3 regions of the Fictibacillus sp. B-59209 genome follow, and region 2 is predicted to be linked to each of the others. Evidence: riboswitches for the same ligand, from Rfam matches in the RefSeq annotation. Region 2 holds a riboswitch; each other region holds the start of a gene.
The links. A riboswitch is a leader RNA that binds a small molecule or an ion and turns the genes downstream of it on or off. The one in region 2 is predicted to bind S-adenosylmethionine.
Positions count from the first base shown of each region.

Region 1: linked by a shared signal. The riboswitch ahead of P4361_RS02855 (homocysteine synthase) and the one ahead of mtnK (S-methyl-5-thioribose kinase) in region 2 are both predicted to bind S-adenosylmethionine.
Region 3: linked by a shared signal. The riboswitch ahead of P4361_RS12400 (bifunctional homocysteine S-methyltransferase/methylenetetrahydrofolate reductase) and the one ahead of mtnK (S-methyl-5-thioribose kinase) in region 2 are both predicted to bind S-adenosylmethionine.

Region 1 covers NZ_JARMMC010000005.1:105,724-107,992, forward strand. The annotation lists gene P4361_RS02850 (helix-turn-helix transcriptional regulator) at 1-315, shown strand, start outside; SAM riboswitch class I at 660-765, shown strand; gene P4361_RS02855 (homocysteine synthase) at 1,070-2,269, shown strand, end outside.
Region 2 covers NZ_JARMMC010000018.1:506,376-508,644, reverse strand. The annotation lists gene mtnK (S-methyl-5-thioribose kinase) at 1-996, opposite strand, end outside; SAM riboswitch class I at 1,078-1,231, opposite strand; gene P4361_RS15440 (carbon-nitrogen family hydrolase) at 1,324-2,121, opposite strand; gene P4361_RS15435 (pyridoxal phosphate-dependent aminotransferase) at 2,207-2,269, shown strand, end outside.
Region 3 covers NZ_JARMMC010000017.1:28,580-30,848, forward strand. The annotation lists gene P4361_RS12400 (bifunctional homocysteine S-methyltransferase/methylenetetrahydrofolate reductase) at 1-1,339, opposite strand, end outside; SAM riboswitch class I at 1,436-1,548, opposite strand; gene P4361_RS12405 (MBL fold metallo-hydrolase) at 1,662-2,269, shown strand, end outside.

The sequences.
Region 1 (2,269 bases), on a different contig from region 2:
GAAAACCGCTTAAATGATAAGTATAAGAAACGGATGGAGAATAAGAGCTTTGAGCAAAAGGTGGCCGAACTCGCCGACATTCAAAACGAAGCCGGCTATATGGTCGAGTGGGAAAAAACAGAAGACGGCCAGTATGAATTAAAAGAATTCAACTGCCCGATTGCCAAAGTAGCAAATGAATATCAGAATGCCTGCTCATGTGAGCTTTCTTTATTCCAGAGAATGCTCGGTACAGACCATGTGGAACGCACAGAATGTCTTGCTAAAGGCGGCTCGTATTGCAAATATTTGATTTCCGAAGAGAAAAACGCATAAACCCTACTGGCTGATCCGCCAATAGGGTTTATTTTTTTGTTGGATTTTTACGATCATCCGCCCTCTATTCTTTCCTTCTGTTGTCGTAAGAAGGACGTCAGGTAGAGCTCTTCGAGGGTGATCTCTTTTTCCATCGTCTCGCTGGCCACACTTTTTCTCTTACTGGAGCAGGGCAGAAGACCGATATGGTATTGCTGACTGCAGCAGAAAATAAAAAATGCAAAGTTTCGAACATCGGCCAGGGGGAGCGTGCCAAAAACTTTGCCACTTCCTTATCGTGAAAAAAAGGGTTGACTTCAACATTAAAGTTCAGTATTATTCAAAATAACTTAATATTCAGATGTATCTTATCCAGAGAGGTGGAGGGACTGACCCGATGAAACCCGGCAACCAGCAGAAATGCATGGTGCTAATTTCAGCAGAACACGCAAATGTTCTGAAAGATGAGAGCCGACGGTGAAAACTGCGACCTCTTCTTTTAGAAGAGGTCTTTTTGATTGTCCAGCTTCAGTGCCCAATGCTGAAAACGAACTTGAGTTTTCAGCTAAGGTCCTTGATAGATGAAAAGTAAGACTTTCTTTTCATCCTTAGTCATCTTCGTTCTTCTCCCTCAACACAAAAAACGTGTTGCTTGAGAAGAACTCAAGCGCTTCTCGGACCTTAGCAGGGCACTTCAGCTTTTCTTGTTGGCTAACATTTTACTCAGATCCTTGCCTCTGTTTAAACCACTACATTTTAGAAGGAGAGATTGAACATGAGTGAAGAAAGAGAATATGGTTTTGAGACGGTTTCATTGCACGAGGGACAGAAAGTAGATCCGACAACAGGCGCGAGAGCGGTTCCTATTTACCAGACAACGTCTTATCAATTCAACAGTACGGAGCACGCAGCCAACCTTTTTGGTTTAAAAGAGTTTGGGAACATTTACAGCCGAATCATGAATCCGACACAGGATGCGTTTGAACAGACGATTGCAAAGCTAGAAGGCGGTGTTGGAGCGCTGGCGGTTGCATCCGGCCAGGCGGCGATTACGTATTCCATTTTAAACATAGCGGGAGCAGGTGACGAAATTGTAGCGTCTGGCTCTCTATATGGCGGAACGTATAACTTGTTTGCGAATACACTTCCGAAGCTCGGAATCAATTTTAAATTTGCAGAAGTGGATAACCTTCAATCCTTCCGTGATGCCATTACTGAAAAGACAAAAGCGGTTTACATCGAGACGATCGGGAATCCGAAAATTGACGTGGCAGATATCTCAGCCATTGCAGAAATTGCTCATGAAGCAGGGGTTCCGCTTATCGTAGACAATACGTTTGCAACACCATATCTTTGCCGTCCGATCGAGTATGGAGCAGACATTGTCGTTCATTCCGCTACAAAATTCATTGGCGGACACGGCACATCGATTGGAGGATTAATTATAGATTCCGGTAAGTTTGATTGGACGAACGGCAAATTCCCAGGACTTACGGAGCCGGATGAAAGCTATAATGGCGTCGTTTATACGGAAGCAGTCGGACCGCTGGCTTATATTATCAAGGCGCGTGTCCAATTGCTCAGAGACCTCGGTTCTTGCGTATCACCGTTTAACTCCTTCCTCTTTATTCAAGGGCTTGAAACGCTGGCCCTGCGTGTAGAACGGCATAGTGAAAATGCCCTGAAGGTGGCGAAATACTTAAAAGAACATCCTGCTGTGGACTGGGTGAACTATCCTGGATTAGAAGATAACAAGTATAATGAGCTGGCGCAGAAATATTTGCCTAAAGGTGCTGGTGCCATCCTCACTTTCGGTGTAAAAGGCGGGGTAGAAGAAGGAAGAAAGCTCATTGAAAGTGTGAAGTTATTCTCTCACTTGGCGAATGTCGGTGATTCTAAATCATTAATCATCCATCCGGCAAGCACTACGCATCAGCAGCTGACAGAGGAAGAGCAGCTTAGAGCAGGAGTATCG
Region 2 (2,269 bases):
TAAAATCTCTTCCTCAAATCCAGGAAGTTTGGTTGCAGACTCTACACCCTCTGTTTTCCACAGTTCTCTGTAACGGGCAGTGAAGGTTTCCCAAGTGTCTTTGATCACGCTGAGCAAATAGCTCTGATATTCTTCGCGCCTAAGAGAGTCAGAGATATGAAAGGACTGTGAGGCATGATTCAATGCAATATTGGCAAAAAAGTGGGCGATATCAAAGCCTTGAGGCCCATAATAAGCAAACTCGGAATCTATTAATTTTGTAGAAGTTTCGGTAACGAAAATACTTCCGGTATGGAGGTCACCATGCAACAGAGCCTCTGCACGCGTCAAAAATTTATATTTTAGAGAGGCAGCTCTCTGTTTGAGGAGAGTATCACTCCATAGTTCGGAAACGGCCTCCTTCAGCTCGGAAGGAAAATCGTTGGTGTCGATGTCATAAAACGGGTCAGTAAATACAAGGTCTTCGGTAATCTTGCAGAGTTCAGGGTTTGTAAACGTCTGGACAAGCTCTTTCTTCTCGAAAGGATGCAAGTAAAAATCACTCGTATAGAACAGGCTTTTGGCAATAAATGTGCCGATGTGCTGTGCGAGATGAGGATATTTGACCCCTTCGATCAGACCTTTCCGCAGAATCACGTGAGAAGATAAGTCTTCCATTACAGTGAGAGCGAGATCCTGGTCTGTATAAAAAACTTCTGGAACATGCTCAGGAGCAAATTCTGCTGATTTTATTAAAGAGCTGCTTTCAATCCTTGCCCTGTCCAGTGTAAGCGGCCAGCTTTCTCCCACGACTTTGGCATAGGGAAGTGCCTGCTTTACGATAATGGATTTACCTGTATCTTCTTCGATTAGCCGAAAAACAAGGTTAAGATTACCGTCACCAATCTCATTGACTTTAATGTTTTGATAATCAGATAACAGTTCGAGTTTTTGTGCCAGCTCCACCACGGTTTGTTCATTCAGTCGTTCGTAAGATTGTTTGAGGGTTGTTGCCATCTATACTACCTCCGGAATATTTTGTATGTAAAAAGGCCTCTTTTCTGTAAGAAAAGAGGCCTGGATGTATAGTTTCCACGCCTCTTATCTTGCAAAACAAAGTTTTGCTGGAATTAGCACCGTGCCATACTGGATCTCCAGGCTTCTAGTAATAGACGCCCCATTTCACAATGGTATTACGGTCGGTTGCTGGGTTTCATCGGGCCAAATTCCCTCCACCTGCTCTTGATAAGAGACAACAAATATAAAATTGTTAGAAAAAACAGAATGCAATAATAATTTACAATGGCAATCATACAATCTTATCCATTGTCTGTCAAATCTTTTTTAATAAAATTCTGGACGTCTGTCTTCAAACACAGGGATTCTGTTTCTTACTTCTTCAACAAGATCAGTGTCGACCTCAGCAAACAAAATGGTCTCTTCTTCTCCGTCTGTCTCTGCAATAATTTCTCCCCAGGGATCAATGACCATCGTGTGACCTGCGAAAGTGTTGTTCTTATCACTGCCGACCCGGTTGCATGCCACAACGTAGCATTGGTTCTCAATGGCTCTTGTTATTAGCAGGTTCCGCCAGTGGCTCAGCCGCTGCGCCGGCCACTCGGCAGGAACAAACAGGATAGAGGCGCCTTCAAGAATATGGGCGCGAATCCATTCAGGGAAACGGATATCATAGCAGATGACACCGGCAGCAGGAACGTTTTCCAGCATGAAATTTCCTTTGCGGGAGCCCGGAGCAATATATTTTTCTTCCTGCATTAGCCGGATCAGATGGAGTTTACTGTATTCGCCGGTCTGCTCACCTTTTCGGTTAAAGGCATACATGGTGTTATAGATTCCTTCATCCGTTTTCTTAGCGATGGAACCTGCAACAATGTTCACTTGGTATTTGCTGGCAAGGCCGCTCATTAATCGTTTGATCTCATCGCCGTTTGTATCTCCTATCTCATCTAACCTTTCTAGATCATAGCCTGTAGTCCACAGTTCAGGAAGAACAATCACATCAGGTTTTTTCATTGCTGCCTGTTCAATTCTTTCTGAAGCCCTCTTAATATTTTCCTTGGGATTGCCAAGCTGAATATCCATTTGAATCGCTGCAACAGTAAGTTTCATGCTATCCTCCATTAAAACGTTTTGACAGATTTTAATTAAGCGTATAACATAATTGATTAGAATTTCAAGAAAATTACGAAAGACAGGATGTGTAACCGTGAAACAATTTCAGCAAGCAGAAGCTTTATCGCGGCTGCCCGAACAATTTTTTGCAAAGCTG
Region 3 (2,269 bases), on a different contig from region 2:
CTTCGTTAAACTGTTTGATCATTTTGATCAGTTCTATGGAGGTAACATCATAGACGCTTGAAGCTCCCGGAAAATCGCCTACCTTTGCCGGATCCCCGGTAATTGCCAAAATATCGTGAAGTCCGAGTGTATGCAGCCCCATGAGATGAGACTGCAGACCGATAATATTCCGGTCTCGGCAAGCGAGATGAACGATCGGCTGGACTCCAGTCCGTGCCTTAGCCAAAGAAGATAGGGAGGTATTGCAGATTCTTGGTGATGCCAACGAGTTGTCTGCAAGCGTAATGGCATCTGCCCCGGCTTCTTTCAATGCCTTTGCTCCTTCAAAAAAACGGGAGGTATCAAGCTTGCGGGGAGGATCAAGCTCAACGATGACCGATCGCCTTTCTTTTAGAATATCAGGCAGGGAAATCCCAGGTTTCTGCCTCGTTTCAACAACGGCAATAGGCTCTGGGCGCTGTCTGACTTCCTTTTCGGTAACAGGCTTCAGTCCATGAAGCTCTTCAGCGAAAGCCTCAATATGAGCAGGAGTTGTTCCGCAGCAGCCTCCGAGCAGGCGGATGCCTTGGTTTCTGAAAAGTGAAGCACTGTTCTTGAAATACTCCGCATCTCCTTCATACTGAAATTTTCCGTCCACATAGGAAGGAAGACTTGCATTCGGATAAGAGGAAAGATAGGCATGCTTGGGAATTTCCACTTCCTCAAGTGTCTTGATCATATGAAAGGGCCCAAGACGGCAATTCAGCCCTACGACATCCGCTCCTAAATCTTCAAGGCGTCTAATCGCTGTATTGATGGGTGTTCTGTCGTTTAGAATACCGACTTCCTGCAAAGAAATCTGCGAGATGATCGGAATGCTGGTCTGGCTGCGTGCAATTTCAAGAACGGTTTCCAATTCTTCCAAATCGTAAAAGGTCTCAAGAAGAAGGCCATCCACTCCTTCCAACAGAAGACAGTAGAGCTGTTCCCTAAAGCTTCTCTTTATTTCTTCAATCGTAAGTGAGCTTGGGCCCGTTCCACGGATTCCTCCGATGGTTCCCAGTACATACGCTTCATTGGCAGCTGCTTTTTTTGCAAGTCTTACAGCCGCACTATTCAGCTCTTTGACTTGCTCCTCCAATCCATATCTTTGCAGTTTAATATAGTTGGCGCTGTACGTATTGGTCTGAATGACATCTGCACCGGCCTGTATGTAAGCCTGGTGGATGGACTGAATCTGATCAGGGTGCGTCAGATTCAGCTGCTCAAAACAGCAATCCGTTCCATACGAGTAGAGAAGTGTTCCCATTGCCCCATCGGCAATCAAGATTTTGTCTTCAAGATCTTTCAATAATCCCATTATGCGGTCCTCCTGTTAGTTCGGTATCTTCCAGCGGCCCAATAAAATAAAAAAAGCCTTCTTAAAGAAGAAGACTTTGAAAGTTCGAGGTCATTCTTCTTATCTTCCAAGTTCGATTCGAACTTGTTGGACTTAGCACCTTTTCAGCTGCAGAGCTGAAGGTTGCTGAGGTGTCAACGGGCCATTCCCTTAACCTCTCTGGATAAGAAACCAAATAGCTATAAAATTAATTCTCTATACCTTACAATAATTGTTGGAAGATTTCAATAGCTTTTTCAAATGAAAAAAATGGTTGAGTTTTTATCAAAGGGGGACTCCTATAATGAAGAATAAGTATACCAACCTTGACGGGATACAAAACACACATACATTTAAAGATTTGCTGCGGTGGAGAAGAGAAAGGCGCGGCAACAAAAAAGATTTAGCTCAGCAGATTCCGCAAAGCCCGAAAAAGGAGATCAGCAGATTAAAAGAAAACCGGCAGCATCATTCCATCACATGGATCGGCCATTCTACTTTTCTCATTCAGATGGGCGGATGCAATATTCTGACCGATCCTGTCTGGGCAAAAAAGATGGGGCTGCAAAAGCGGCTGACTGATCCCGGAATTCCCATCAGCCACCTGCCAGAGATCGATCTCGTCCTCATCTCCCATGGCCACTACGACCACCTTGACTTTCCAAGTATTAAAAATCTGACAGGAGATATTTCCTTTTACGTGCCAGCAGGTTTGAAATCAATGTTTCAGAAAAAAGGATATGAGAAGGTATTCGAAGCTAATTGGTGGGATAACTTTTCTGAAAAGGGGCTGTCGCTCACGTTCGTCCCTGCTCAGCATTGGACCAGGAGGACGGCATTTGATATGAATACTTCTCACTGGGGAGGATGGGTCATTCAAGACATGAAGACAGGTGAAACACTTTATTTTGC